DNA from 4 places in the Micromonospora sediminimaris genome. Region 4 is predicted to be linked to each of the others. Evidence: riboswitches for the same ligand, from Rfam matches in the RefSeq annotation. Region 4 holds a riboswitch; each other region holds the start of a gene.
The links. Region 4 has a riboswitch for cyclic di-AMP ahead of Vse01_RS14025 (NlpC/P60 family protein). Riboswitches for the same ligand answer to the same signal wherever they lie in the genome.
Positions count from the first base shown of each region.

Region 1: another riboswitch for cyclic di-AMP. It lies ahead of Vse01_RS08275 (coiled-coil domain-containing protein); the one in region 4 lies ahead of Vse01_RS14025 (NlpC/P60 family protein).
Region 2: another riboswitch for cyclic di-AMP. It lies ahead of Vse01_RS24565 (C39 family peptidase); the one in region 4 lies ahead of Vse01_RS14025 (NlpC/P60 family protein).
Region 3: another riboswitch for cyclic di-AMP. It lies ahead of Vse01_RS19065 (coiled-coil domain-containing protein); the one in region 4 lies ahead of Vse01_RS14025 (NlpC/P60 family protein).

Region 1 is NZ_BOPD01000009.1:250,463-254,069, reverse strand. Features, by position in the region: gene Vse01_RS08280 (carbonic anhydrase) at 1-675, shown strand, start outside; gene Vse01_RS08275 (coiled-coil domain-containing protein) at 812-1,828, opposite strand; cyclic di-AMP (ydaO/yuaA leader) riboswitch at 1,832-1,963, opposite strand; gene Vse01_RS08270 (YibE/F family protein) at 2,130-3,476, opposite strand.
Region 2 is NZ_BOPD01000036.1:21,713-25,319, reverse strand. Features, by position in the region: gene Vse01_RS24575 (helix-turn-helix domain-containing protein) at 1-527, shown strand, start outside; gene Vse01_RS24570 (DUF397 domain-containing protein) at 518-718, shown strand; gene Vse01_RS24565 (C39 family peptidase) at 861-1,775, opposite strand; cyclic di-AMP (ydaO/yuaA leader) riboswitch at 1,955-2,096, opposite strand; gene Vse01_RS24560 (hypothetical protein) at 2,374-3,132, opposite strand; gene Vse01_RS24555 (hypothetical protein) at 3,357-3,607, opposite strand, start outside.
Region 3 is NZ_BOPD01000023.1:50,227-53,833, reverse strand. Features, by position in the region: gene Vse01_RS19075 (HelD family protein) at 1-349, shown strand, start outside; gene Vse01_RS19070 (cation diffusion facilitator family transporter) at 441-1,358, shown strand; cyclic di-AMP (ydaO/yuaA leader) riboswitch at 1,511-1,642, shown strand; gene Vse01_RS19065 (coiled-coil domain-containing protein) at 1,647-2,750, shown strand; gene Vse01_RS19060 (1-phosphofructokinase family hexose kinase) at 2,966-3,607, shown strand, end outside.
Region 4 is NZ_BOPD01000016.1:26,082-29,688, reverse strand. Features, by position in the region: gene Vse01_RS14035 ((Fe-S)-binding protein) at 1-589, shown strand, start outside; gene Vse01_RS14030 (C40 family peptidase) at 840-1,850, shown strand; cyclic di-AMP (ydaO/yuaA leader) riboswitch at 2,043-2,176, shown strand; gene Vse01_RS14025 (NlpC/P60 family protein) at 2,251-3,285, shown strand; gene dcd (dCTP deaminase) at 3,372-3,607, opposite strand, start outside.

The DNA.
Region 1 (3,607 bases), on a different contig from region 4:
CCCCAGCCCGGACCGGACCGCGAGTTGCTCAGCGCGGATCTTCCCGGCGCCCCGCAGCGGGCCCTCGCCGAGTTGCTCGCCGGGAACCGTCGGTTCGTCACCGACGCACTGCGGCATCCCAACCAGAACGCTGGGCGGCGGGCCGCCGTCGCGGCCGAACAGCATCCCTTCGCGGTGATCGTCGGCTGCTCCGACTCCCGGCTCGCCGCCGAGATCATCTTCGATCGCGGGTTGGGCGACCTCTTCGTGGTTCGTACCGCCGGACACACCGTCGGGCCGGAGGTGCTGGGCAGCGTGGAGTACGCGGTGGCCGTGCTGCGTACGCCCCTGGTGGTGGTGCTCGGCCACGACTCGTGCGGCGCTGTCCAGGCGGCCCGCGAGGCACTGGCCACCGCCACCACGCCGCCCGGGCATCTGGGCGCCGTGGTCGACGCCGTGGTGCCGAGCCTGCGCCGGGCGCAGGACGCCGGAGTGCACGACCTGGACGGCATCGTGGACATCCACATCGCGCGGACCGTCGAGACGATGCTGGCCTCCTCCGCGACTCTCGCTGCGGAGGTGGCGGCCGGGCGATGTGCGGTGGTCGGCATGTCGTACCGACTGGCCGCCGGTGAGGTGCGGGCGGTCGCCGCGGAACCCGCCGCACTCGGCGGTGCGATGGCGACCGCGCCCTGATCCCGCGACCCGTCGCGAGGAATGAGGCCGGTCCGGGTACCGGCAGTCGGCGACCGCGTCCGACGGTGACCTCCGGAACGCCGAGGGCCGTCCCACCACGGTTGGCGGGACGGCCCTCGGTGCGTCGTGTGAGCGATCAGAGCAGCGACACGTGTACGTGGTCCGTGTGGTTGGACGGGCCACTGTAGGAACTCCAGCGCTCGGTGGCCGCGAACCAGATCTGCCGGTTCCAGATCACGTAGTAGACGCCCAGCCGGTCGGCGTTGCGGACCAGGAAGGCCGCCAGGTTGTTGCCGTAGATCCGGGTGTCGTTGTTGTGCCACGGGCTGAAGCCGCTGTTCTGCAATGACCAGTCACAGGCCCGGCCCTTGGGGTGCTCGAACTTGTCACCCGGACGGAAGCAGCCGACGAACCGGTTGAATCCGGCTCGCTTGACCTCCTTGTACATGTGCAGCGTCCGCGGCGTGATGCAGCCCGACGTGGTGGGGTCGTTCTGGCTGCACGACTCGGGCTTCCAGCCACCGTCCGAGGCCCGGTTCGGCGCGATCCGGGCCACCGGCGAGGTGGCGTCTACCAGCCCGCCGGTCAGGCCGACACCACCGACCAGTCGGAGGGACTTCTCCGCCTCGCTCTTCTTGCGCGCCATGTCGTTTGTCAGCTTCTTCTGCTCGCGCACCTCGGCGTCGAGCGCGAGCTTGGCCTGCTCGGCGCGGAGCTTGATCGCGTTGACCTCGCCCAGTTTCTTGTCGTTCACCAGGTTCAGCTCGTCCAGTGCCGAGGCCCGGTTGATGAACGAGTCCGGTGCGCTGCTCTGCAACAGCATGGCGATCGCGCCGACCCGGCCCGTGCGGTACGACTGGGTGGCGATCTGAGCGACCTGTGGCGAGAGTGCGTCCAGGTCAGCCTGAGCGGCGCGGACCTCAACCGCCAGTCGGAGTTGCCGCTTCTTGGACTTCTCCAGTTTGGCCTTGGCCTTGGAGTAGTCCCGGGTGGTCGCCTCGATCAAGTCGTTGAGCATCGGCGGGGCGTCGTCGTGCTCTGCTGGTTTGGGGTCGTTCGGTGCGGCCGTCGCCGGCATCGGACCAGCGAAAACGGCGAACGCGGCGAACACGGCCACCACGGGCGTCAACCAGCGGCGTAGGGGTGCCGTCACTGTTTTCCCTTCCATCGACCGCCGACCGGGTTAGCTGACGGGTTCGGGACGGAAGTGGCCCCTACCGCTTTCGCGGATTCACCCCACGTACCTGGGTCCCCGGCTCGCCTGGCGGCGATTGGGCGGCGGCACCGCAGGCGCCGCTGCGCGCCTTCGGCGGTGACCGGCAGTGAGGTTACCTGACAGTCCATCTGTGCTTCTACGCCCCGAACCCGACTAGATGCGTCATTTCGTAATCGCTTTGAGTGACCAGCGACACGATTACGAGCCGCGTTTACAGGGGCGGTCACGTTGAGGAGTGTCACCATGTGGTGTCCGTGCTCCTGTCCGGGTCGGGCCACCTTGAAGGGGTGGCGGGGGGCGTGTTTCGGGTGGGTGGGGTGCTGAGGGCGTGGAGCGCCTCGGCCCGGTCCGTTGCCGGCCGGGGAATCACGGGGGTGGGCTCACCGCTGTGGACGTCGGCGTCGCCGCGCCCGGCGGTGCTTACCACCGCGGCCAGCGCGGTGGTAAGCGGTACCGCGGCGATCAGCCCGAGCGTGGCGACCACGCTACGAACGATCTCCGTGGTGAGGAACTCGCTGGTCAGGATCTGCCCCAGTGCGCGGGAATCCGCGGTCAGCAGAAGCAGGAGTGGCAGCGAGGCGCCGGCGTACGCCAGCACGATCGTGTTGACCACAGAGGCGATGTGTGCCCGCCCGACCCGGGTGGCCGAGCGGTACAACTCCCGGCGGGAGAGGTCCGGGTTGGCGTGGCGCAACTCGTTGACCGCGGCGGCCTGGGTGACCGTGACGTCGTCGAGTACGCCCAACGAGCCGATGATGATGCCGGCGAGCAGCAGACCGTGCAGGTCGACGTCGGCCCGGAACATGGACAGGGTGGTGGCGTCCTCGCTGCCGAAACCGGTCAGGTGGGTGGCCCCGGTCGCAGCCAGCCCGAGCAGCCCGGTGAGCACCAGACTGGCGAGCGTGCCGAGCACGGCCACCGAAGTCTGGGCGGATATGCCGTGGGTCAGGTACAGCACCACGAACATGATCAGCGAGGCGCCGACGATGGCGACCGCGAGCGGTGGCTGGCCGGCGCTGATGCCGGGCAGTACGAAGGTCAGCAGGATGGCGAAGCTGGCGGCCAGGCCACCCAGCGCGGCCAGTCCGCGTAGCCGCCCGAAGGCGACGATGGCGGCGGCGAAGAGGACGGCCAGCCACACCAGCGGCTTGCCGCGTTGGTGCTCGGCGATGTTGTAGGTGCTGACCGTCGGATCCTCCGGGTCGATCAGCGAGACCAGGATGATGTCGTCGTCGACCTCGACGCGAGGGGCGCCCGGCCCGGTCGGGATGGGTGTCTGCACCTCCTGCCCGGCGTCCGGTCCGGTCTGTACCCGGACGGTGACCGTGCCGCAGGGGCCGTCCGCAGCCGTCGGAGTCCCCTCGGGTACCACCGGGTTGGGCGGGCATGGCTCGCTGACCACCCGGGTGACCGTGCCGTGGTAGCGGGGGGTGTCGTCGGCGGCCTCGGGGCGCGGGGCGTCCCGGGGCCAGAGCACGATGGCGGCGACCAGGGTGGCGATGAAGAGGGGGACCACCGTCACGACGAGGATCCGCCGCACCCCCGGCGGGGTGGGCGGAGCGGAACGGGTGTGGTCGGCGCCCATTCAGTGTCTCCCAACGATTTCAGGGCTGAGTACGTGTCGATGGGCGAGACGGTTCAGTGCCGCCGGACGGCGGTGTGGAAGGGCAGCCCGAATGGCCTGAGTGTGGCGGGGTGGCTGCGTACCGTGAGCTG
Region 2 (3,607 bases), on a different contig from region 4:
CCCGGCAGCTCCGCTGTTACCAGCCGACGCTGGTTCCGGGCCTGCTCCAGACCGAGCGCTACGCCCGCGCGGTGATTCGGACCGACGCCGCGCTGACCGAGGCGGGAGTGGAGCGGCGGCTGGCCAACCGGATGGCCCGGCAGACGGTGCTGGAGCAGGACGACCCGCCCCAGCTCATCGCGGTGATCGACGAGGTGGTGCTGCGGCGGGTCGACGAGGAGCTGAAGGACGTGCTGGTCGAGCAGGTGCACCACCTCATGGCGCTGGCCACCCGACCCAACATCAGCGTGCACCTGGTGCCCACCGGCGTCGGCATGCACATCGGACTGACCGGCCCCTTCATCCTGGCGAGGGGGGCGGACGGTGACTGGGTGGGTAATCTCGAAACCCAACTCGGCGGCGTCCTGGTCGACAAGGACGGCGACCTGAGTGACCTGCTGTCCCGGTGGGAGACGGTGCGCAACGAGGCACTGTCCGGCCGCCAGTCGATCGAGCGCATGAAGGATGTTGTGAAGCCATGGATCTGAACGGCGCGACCTGGCGCAAGTCCACCCGCAGCGGTGCCGGCGGCGGCGACTGCGTGGAGGTCGCCGACAACCTGCCCGGCATCGTGCTGGTCCGCGACACCAAGAACCGCGACGCCGCCACGCTGGCCTTCACCCCGGCCGCCTGGGCGAGCTTCGTCGGCCTGGCGAAGCAGCACCGCACGCACGCCTGACGACGCAACACCGCACGCACGCCTGACGAAACCCGGGCCACGTCGACCCGACGACACAGCATGAACCCGCCGCTTGACGTACCCGAAACGGAAGCCCTCGGCCAGCGGGCCGAGGGCTTCCGGGTGCAGCGGGACGATGCGATCAGGCCGAGTAGCCGCGGGTGGCGGCCCAGTTGGCCAGGTCGATGGTGCTGAGCCAGTACGACGGGTACGAGGCGTCCGCCGAGTCGGCGATCTTCACCAGCCGCCCGGAGTCCTGGTAGCCGACCACGGCGATGTAGTGGCCGCCGGGGAACGAGTGCCAGCGGCCGTCGGTGTCGGTGACGGAACCGGCGACGTTCACCACGACGCCCCGCCCGTCGGTGATGGCGGCGACGACGTCCGCCTGGAGCTGGTCCATCTGGGCCGGGGTGGCCGCACCGCCACGGATCATCGTGGTCTCGTACGGGTCGCCCTTGACGACGGCGTTGAGGACGCGGGTGGTGTCCTCGGCCGAGTTGGTGCCGGCGAACGTGGTGCCGAGCTGGCTGGCCAGGGCGTCCTGACTGCGCGCGACACCGGCGGCGCTGAGCGCGTTACGCACCGCGGCGGGACCGCAGTAGTAGCCGTTGATCTGGGCCTCGTGGTCGTACTCCAGAACCTTCGAGGCCGGCGGCTTCGGTGCCGCCTTCTTGCTGACCAGGTCCGGGTCCGGGGTAGCCGAGCTGGCCTTCGGTGACGGCGAGGCGGCGGCGCTGGCCGGCGCGGCACTGGCCGGCGCGGCGCTGCTGGGTGCGGCGGTCGTCGGCGCGGCCTCCGCCTGACTCGGCGCGGCCACCGTGTCACTGAGCAGTTCGGCGGCGGCGGTCGTGGTCTGCGTGGGTGCCGGGGTGTTCCCGGTGCCGGCGAGGGCGGCTCCGGTGCCGGTGGCAAGTACGAGGGCCACGGCGGATCCGGCAACGAGCTGATAGGGGCGTTCGCTGACCAGCCGGCGGAGCCGGCGGGAAAGGGTGTGCTTCACGGTTCCTCCACGGGCTGAGGGGAGAACGGCACACCGGCTCCGGCGGTCGGGCGGCATCAGCGCGCCGACGACCGCCCGGGTGAGCGGGACAGGCCGTTCGAGGGGTACGCCCGGAGAGACCCGGGCGGTGGCGATGACCGGGGTCAGCTCGCGGCGGTCGGGCCAGCGAGCACGGGCACCGCGGTGCCGTGGAGGCGGGGGAACAGGGGGATCACATCGGACTGCACGAGGGTTGGTACTCCTTCCGTCACCGCCGACCGGGTTAGCTGACGGATTCGGGCGGGAAGACGCCCTACCGCGGGCCGAGACTCGCGGATTCACCCCAGTGGTGCAGTGGGTCCCCGGTTCGTGAGGTTCACGATTGAGCGGGTCGGTACGGCGTCGCTTCCTGCGATCGGTTACCGCACCGGACGCGCTGACACTACTGGCCGGTCATCTCGAAGCCAACCCACCATGACCTGCTTAAACATGATCCGTGGCGGCAATTTTCGGGTATCGGAGAACTGGCGTCGCTCAATGGGATCGACGGCATTCCGGGCACCTTAGGGTAACAACCGGACGGCCGGTGGAAATCTCGACGGAGATTGCTGCGGTAATCGCCTCACCTACGAACAGTGACCGAATTTCCGGCCCATGTGACCCAGCTCACGGAATTTCAGCCAAGCCGAGCCGGGCGCCAGCGCGGGACAAGGTCGCGCCGCCCGGTGGTGGCCCGACCGGAGACGGGCAGCCGGTTCGGTCGGAGCCGCTCGGCGGCCGCGTACGCCTCGGCGGAGAGGGCGCGGGCCGCCTCGGTGGCCAGTTCCGCCGCCCGCCACAGGTCCCGCTCCCGCTCGGCGGCCGATCGATAGGCGGCCAGGCGGTTGTCACGCACCACCCGGGCGAGGACCACCTCCTGCTCAGCCGGATGCCGCCGGGGATCCCAGCCGGACCGGCGCGCCAGCACATCGCTGAGTTGACGGGCGGTCAGGTCGCCACTCCAGTGGGCGGCCATCGCGGCCCGGCGCAGCCAGCGCTCGCGGGCCGCGTACTCAGCCGGGGTTCGGGGGGTGCGTGGGGTCGGCAGTCCGGCGACGCCGGCCAGCCGGCGGGCAGCGGCCTCCGCCTGGTCGTACGCGGCCCAGGCGCGGTCCAGTTCCGTCTGGGCCACCCGCCATGCCGTACGGCGTCGCTCGGCGTTCTGCCCGGCACCGGCTGCCGCGACCGCCACCTCGCCCGCGTATCGGCGCAGGTCGGCCTCTTCGGTCGCGGCGCGGAGCGCGTCCTCGTCGGCGGGTTTCTCCACCGGCCCGGCCGGCTCCGGGCGGGCGACAAGCACGGTGAGTACGCCCAACGCCAGCACGAGCAGGACCGACCAGATGGCGGCGGCGCGTGGCACCTCGATCAGGAACTGGTAGAGAACTGTCTTCTCCATGTCGGCACCTCGGGAAATCGGTACGGCGACGGTGGCCGTGCCGGCAGCGGATCGCGGATGGCGTTGCGGCGCGGTCGCGGTTCGTGCGGGTGCCCCTCGTGCTGAGGAGCACCGACGGTGCGGCTGGCGGCAACGGGTTGGCAAGGGCTCGGCGCGGGTGCGGCCCCGAGCGGTGCGGACGCGACGGAAGGTCGCCGGGGATCAGGCGGGCAGTGTCGCCGGGATCAGGCGTGCGGTGGGGCGCGGGCGGCCCGGACGCCCTCGACCGGGGCCGTAGACCCCCGCGTGACGCCCGCAGCGACGCTGCCGAGGACTGTCAGCCCGGGCCGGCCACAGGCCGGCGGCTGCGTCGCGGACACCCCGGTCGGGTCGGCGGGATCGTCGGCACCCCACGTCGTCGGCGACGCGCATGCTCCGGCCGGGCCCGCTGCGTCACCGGCCCACCGCGCAGCAGGCGTCGCCAGGCCCACCAGGT
Region 3 (3,607 bases), on a different contig from region 4:
CGCGGTCCGTTCCACCGGGATCGATCCACTCCAGCTCGAGGTGCCGGCGCCCGAGCTGGAGACCACCGTCGTGACGGCCGCCAGCGCCCTGCTCGGCGAGGTCGAGGGGACCGTCGGCGTGATCACTCCGGTGCCCCGACGGGACCAGGTCGCGGCCTGGCTGGGGGCGCTGGGCGGGCAGCGGTTGCAGGTGGTGACCAGCCTGGAGGCCAAGGGCATGGAGTACGACGGTGTGGTGCTGGTCGCCCCGGCGGAGATCCGGGCGGAGCCGGGCTCCGGTGTCCGTACCCTCTACGTCGCCCTGTCCCGGGCCACCCAGCGGTTGACCACCGTCGACCCGACCGGTTGAAACCGAGCACGGCGACCCGCCCGACGATTGCACACATAGCGATGTTGGCATAGCTCCGTCCCCGGTCCGGCGGACGACGCAAGGTGTCTGGGTGGGCGCCGGCCATGACCACCACCACGCTGCGGTGTCGAACGCCGCCCACCGCCACTCCGGCCGGCTGTGGGCAGCGTTCGCCCTGCTCAGCGCGCTGATGGTGATCGAGGCAGGCACCGCTCTGCGGACCGGTTCGCTGGCCCTGCTCTCCGACGCCGGGCACATGTTCACCGACGTGTTGGGCATCGGGATGGCCCTCGCGGCCGTGGCCGCCACCCGTCGGGCCGACACGGACCCGCAACGCACCTTCGGGCTCTACCGACTGGAGGTGCTCGCGGCCCTGGCCAACGCCGTACTGCTCTCCGGCGTCGCGGTGTACGTGCTGGTCGAGGCGGTACGCCGAATCGGCGATCCGCCCGAGGTGCTCGCCGGCCCGGTCCTGGTGGTGGCCGCACTCGGCCTGCTCGCCAACGTCGCCGCGTTCGCCCTCCTGCGTCCGGGGGCGCGGGAGAGCATCAACCTGCGCGGGGCGTATCTGGAGGTGCTGGCGGACCTGCTCGGTTCGCTTGGCGTGATCACGGCCGCCCTGCTGATCGCCGTGACCGACTGGTGGTGGGCCGATCCTCTGGTGGCCACCGCGATCGCCACGTTCATCCTGCCCCGGACCTGGCGCCTGGGCCGGGCCGCGGTACGCATCCTGGTCCAGGCCGCTCCGGAACACCTTCAGGTCACCGCGGTGTACGACCGGCTGGCCGCGGTGCCGGGCGTGGCCGGCGTCCACGACCTGCACGTCTGGACGTTGACCTCCGGCATGGAGGTCGCCTCGGCGCACCTCACCGTCAGACCGGGCGCCGACGTCGGCGCCGTGCTGGCGGCGGCCCGCTCGGCGCTGCACGAGGACTTCCAGATCGAGCACGCGACCCTCCAGATCGAGCCGCGGTCGGATCCCGGGCACTGCGGGGCGGCGCAGTGGTGACCGGAAGAATCAGAGAAAAGGGGTTATTGTCCGCTTTTGGTCTGTTCTACTAGTCAACAACTGAACACCAGCAGTAACAGCAGCTGCACCGGTCACATGGGCACCGGTAGGCTCGGACCCGGCCTCCGCCAGGCGGCACCCACAGGTGCCGGCGGCGGCCGCCGCCTAATCGCCCGCCAGGGCGAACCGGGGAACCAGGTTCCTGGGGTGTATCCGCGTCAGCGGTAGGGATCTTCCGTCCCGAACCCGTCAGCTAACCCGGTCGGCGGCTGACGGAAGGAAACGTGCATGCCAGCAGTGGCAACGGTAAGACCGGCCGCCCGTACGGCGGCCCTGATCGCCGCCGCGCTCGCCCTCACTCTCGGCGTCGCGCTGGCCCCCTTCACCCCCGCCGCCGCGGCATCGCCGCCATTGCGGGCGGCTGCCCCGGGCGACGTGGACGACGAGGGCGGCACCCCGGCGCTGCGGGCCCAACTGGAGGCCGCCAGCAAGGGCTACCTCGACGCCAAGACCGCACTCGACCGCTCGGTCAAGCGCCAGAAGAAGCTTGCCGAGCAGCTCAAGACGACCGAGAGTCAGGTCGCCGAGCGGGGCACCAAGGTCGCCGAGATCGCCGCACAGGCGTACCGCACCGGGCGGCTGGGCGCCGCGTCGGCTCTGCTCAACAGCGGTTCACCGGCCGGCTTCATGGACCGGGCGGCAGCGCTGGACGCGGTGGCTGCCAACGAGGATCGCGCGCTGCGTGAGCTCCAGGTGGCCCGGGACGAGGTCAGCGCCACCAAGCAGGCCCTGGACGTGGAGATCCAGGAGCAGCGCAAGCAGGTGGCCGTGATGGCCAAGCGCAAGGACCAGGCCGAGCGGGCGTTGACCGTGGCCATCGAGCGGGACGAGGCGGCCGAACGGGCCCGGGCCGCCGAGCGGGCCGCCCGGTCACCGTCGCGCAGCAGCGGGTCGAGTCCCACCGCCAAGCCCGCTCCCCGCAACTCCGACGGGTCGTGGCCCTCGGAGTCGTGCAGCGTCAACGACCCCACCCCGGCCAACGGCTGCATCACCCCACGCACCCTGCATGCGCTGAAGCAGGCCAAGTCGGCTGGCTTCACCCGGTACGTCTCCTGCTACCGCTCCGGCGGCTCGGGCGAGCACCCGAAGGGTCGGGCCTGCGACTTCGCCGCCCAGAAGAACGGCTTCGGCGGGGACGCGACCGGAGGCGACCGGACCTACGGCAACAACCTGGCGGCGTACTTCGTCAAGAACGCCGACCGGCTCGCGGTGCTCTACGTGATCTGGTACAGGCAGATCTGGCTGCCCAGCAGCGGCTGGAAGTCGTACAGCGGTGCCCGGGGTGACCCGTCCAGCGACCACACCAACCACGTCCACCTGTCGGTGTACTGACTTCCTCTTCGCGCCGGGTGAACTGCTCTTCACGAGCGGTTCACCCGGCGCTGCGTTTCACCGTTGGCCGGCGGGGCACCGTCCCTTCGGCGCGCATCGACGCGCCTCCTTGGTTACCGTCGTACCAGGAAGCGGTATTTGTCCGCTAACGGGAGGAACGCCATGAACGAGCGAATCGCCAGACCCGGCGGCGGTACGGACAACGGGGAGCGGTCATGACCGGCCGCGTCATGATCTTCGCACCGACACCGCTGCTGACCGTGACCATCGACCAGCCGAGCGACGCACCGGAGTTGCACCTGCACCCGGGCGGGCAGGGGGTGTGGCAGGCCAGGATGGTGTTGTCCCTCGGCGTCGACGTGGTGCTCTGCGCGGCGCTCGGCGGCGAGGTCGGGCAGGTACTGCAACCGTTGCTGGTAAGCGAGGGAGTCGACCTGAAGGTGGTGGCCCGCGACTCCGGCGGCACCGGCGGGTACGTGCACGACCGCCGCGAGGGGACCCGTCAGGAGATCGTCGACGTCATCGGCCAGCCGTTGAGCCGGCACGAGTTGGACGAGCTCTACAACCTCGCACTCGGCGAGGGCCTGCGCGCGCCGGTGAGCGTGTTGAGCGGGCCGAACCATCCGTCCCTGGTCCCCGCCGACCTCTACCGGCGCTTCGCGGCCGATCTCGGTGCCAACGGTGGCCGAGTGGTGGTGGATCTCTGCGGCGAGCACCTCGCCGCCGTCCTGGAAAGCGGTGTCTTCTTTCTCAAGGTCAGCCACGAGGAACTGATCGCCGACGGGCGGGCCGACGGCGACGACGAGGAGGAGCTCACCCGCGCGATGTACGACCTGCACGCCTCCGGCGCCGAGAAC
Region 4 (3,607 bases):
GACCCTGAACGAAGCGTTCGAGGGTCGGGAGAAGGCCAAGCGCAAGATCGTCGCAACCTGCCCGCACTGTTTCAACACGCTGGGCAATGAGTACGGCCAACTGGGCGGTGAGTTCGAGGTGGTGCACCACACCCAGTTGCTGGCCCACCTGGTCGCCACCGGCAGGCTCACCCCGGTGCAGCCGGTCGACGGCGGCGTGACCTACCACGACCCGTGTTACCTGGGGCGGCACAACCGGGTCTTCACGCCGCCGCGCGAGGTGCTCGGCAGCGCCATCGAGGGTGAGCTGACCGAAATGCCGCGTAACAGCGAGCGCTCCTTCTGCTGCGGTGCCGGTGGCGCCCGCATGTGGATGGAGGAGCGCATCGGCAAGCGGATCAACGTGGACCGGGTCGAGGAGGCCATGTCCACCGGAGCGAGGACGGTCGCCGTCGGCTGTCCGTTCTGCTCGACAATGCTCAGCGACGGGGTCAACGGCAAGGGTGCCGGCGAGCAGGTCGAGGTGATCGACGTGGCAAGCGTCCTGCTCCGGTCGGTCAAGCCCGAGCGGGTCGGCGGCACCGGGGACAGCACGCCGGTGGCCGGCTGACCGCCCTCAATGCAGCGGGCGGGCGGCACCTCAACCAGTGCCGCCCGCCCGGTTTTCAATTGACGTGCGTAACTGTAACGAATTGGTCGACACCCTTTGTGTGCGTACCGTCGCGCAAAGGTGAATGAGCCGTTGGTCGCCTTGATTCCCCACCTACCGTTCCCTAATGTTGGGCACCGACCGCCATGGGTCGTCTGTCCCCGCCCCTTACCGCTCGCGGGACGCCCGGTGGTCGGCTGCAAAGGAGACGCTGCCGGTGGCAACCATGCCCCTCCATCGTCGTGCGCCAGGGCGATCCCGTCCGGGTGGCCTGCGTAGGGCCGCCCGTGGGCTGGTCGTCCTCGTCGCCGCCGCCGCGGTCGGTGCCGGCCTGCTCGCCGCCCCCGCGTACGCCGAACCCTCGGTCGACGAGATCGAGGCCCAGATCGACAAGCAGTGGGAGAAGCTGGAACCCACAATCGAGCAGTACAACAAGGTGCGCTCCCAGCTGCGGGTCAACAAGCAGAAGTCGAAGAGCCTGGAGAAGAAGATCCAGCCGCTGGCTCTGGAGACCGAGCTGGCGATGAACCGGGTCGCCGATCTCGCCTCCCGGTACTACATCACCGGCCCGTCCAAGGAGATCGGTGTTGTGCTGCTCAACTCCAAGCCGAACGAGCTCGGCGAGCAGATGGCCTTCCTTGACCGGCTCGCGTCGCAGGAGCGCCGCGAGCTCGAAGGTGTCATGAAGATCCGCAAGAAGTACGACGACCAGAAGGCCAAGCTCGACGCCCTGATCGCCGACCAGGAGACGAAGGCGAAGCAGCTGGCGGCGAAGAAGAAGCAGATCGACGCCGAGATCAAGCGGCTCGAACGGTCGCTGCCGGTGACCACGGTGAAGACCACCAACTGCCCGACCATCAACGGTGTGGTCAGCGATGCCGCTCGCACCGCCATCCGTACGGCATGCGCCCAGGTCGGCAAGCCGTACGTGTGGGGCGCCACCGGCCCGAACTCGTTCGACTGCTCGGGTCTGACCCAGTACGCCTACCGGGCTGCCGGCATCTCGCTCACCCACTTCACCGGCGCACAGTGGAACGAGGGCAAGGCCATCTCGCGGTCCGACGCCCGTCCGGGTGACCTGGTCTTCTTCTTCAGCGACCTGCACCACGTGGGGCTCTACCTGGGCAACAACCAGATGGTGCATGCGGCCCGAGCCGGTAAGCCGGTAAACGTCTCGCCGATCACCACCATGCCGCTCGCCGGTTTCCGCCGACCCGGCTGAGCCGCCACCAGCGTCCGCTGAGCGGTCGCACAGGATCTCCCGAGGGTCCCCGGTCAAGTCGACGGGGGCCCTCGCCATTGTCGGATGTCAGCACCCACAGTGACGGTGTGGTTGTGTTGCGTATCGACGCTGATCGTCCCTACGCTGGGCAATCGTCGACCGCTGGCAGATCCGTCCATCCGGGGCGGTAACGGTCCGACACCGCCGAATCGCTCGTGAGCGAGCCGGGGAACCAGGTACCCGGGGTGAATCCGTGCGGGGCACGGTAGGGCGCCCCTTCCCGCCCGAACCCGTCAGCTAGGCCCTGTGTCGAAGTCCTCGGTCGAGCCGAGGCGGAGTCCAGACTCCGACACAGGGCCTGACCCGGTAGGCGGTATGGGAAGAAGGAGTGCTGAGCCCGGTGGCAGACCATGCCCCGCGGCCGCCGTCACCGCGTCCGGGATTGCCCGGCCGGCCGACGGCAGCGCCGCGTTTCCGCTGGTACCGCTGCATCCCCGCCGCCCTGGCCGCGACCGCCGTGATGTTGACCGGCGGTGCGGCGGCGGCCTGGGCCGACCCCACGGTCGCCGACATCGAGCGCCGGATCGACGAGGACTGGAACCGGCTCGAACCCGTCATCGAACAGCACAACGCCACCCGGCAGGACCTGGCCGGCAAGCGGCGGGAGGCGGACGCGCTGGCCGCTCGGATCGCGCCGCTGCAACGCCAGGTGGACCAGGCGATGGACCGGGTCGGCAAGCTCGCTGCCGGCGCTTACAAGGGCGAGCAGGTGCGGGCCGTCAACGCGCTGCTCGGCAGCCGGTCGCCGGGCGAGGTCGTCGAGCAACTCGGCCTGCTCGACCGGTATGCGCGCGTGCAGCAGCAGGACGTCCGGCACGCGAGTGAACTGCGCGACGAACTCGCCGCGGCCAAGGCCGGGCTGGACCACACCATCGATCAGCTCACCCGCACCGAGGCCGATCTCGCCGACAAGCGGCGACGGATCGACGCCGAGATCGACCGGTTGCAGCGGCTCCGGCTACGGGCGTACGGCAAGGGTGGCGGTGGCCCGCTGCGGCCGGCGCCCTGTCCGGCCAGCTACCCCGGCGGACCGGCCGGTGAGGCGGTCACCTTCGCCTGCGCCCAGATCGGCAAGCCGTACTCCTGGGGCGCCGAGGGGCCGAACGCGTACGACTGCTCCGGGCTGACGCTGGCCGCATGGTCGCGGGCCGGTGTCGCACTGCCGCACAACGCGGCCAGGCAGCGCCGGGTCACCGCGTCGGTCAGTCGCGGCGCGCTGCGCCCCGGCGACCTCGTCTTCTACTACCGGGACCTGCACCACGTCGGCATGTACGTCGGTGGTGGCTGGGTGGTGCACGCCTCCCGGGCGGGTCAGCCGGTCAAGATGAAGCGACTGGACAGCGGCCCGGTGCACAGCTTCGGCCGGCCGGGCTGAGGCTTCGGAGCGTACGACGTCGGGCCCTTACGGTTCCGGCGGCGCGGCACGGGCAGTGAATCATCGCCCGCAGCGACCCTGCGGTGTCAGCGGGTGGGCCAGGTGCGCCAGCTCTGCCAGGCGCGACTCGGCGTCGGGCCGCGCTGGCCCTGGTAACGGGAACCGTAGACGGCCGAGCCGTACGGGTGCTCGGCCGGCGAGGAGAGCCGGAAGATACAGAGCTGCCCGATCTTCATGCCCGGCCAGAGGGTGATCGGCAGGTTGGCCACGTTGGACAGCTCCAGGGTGACGTGACCGGAGAAGCCGGGATCGATGAAGCCGG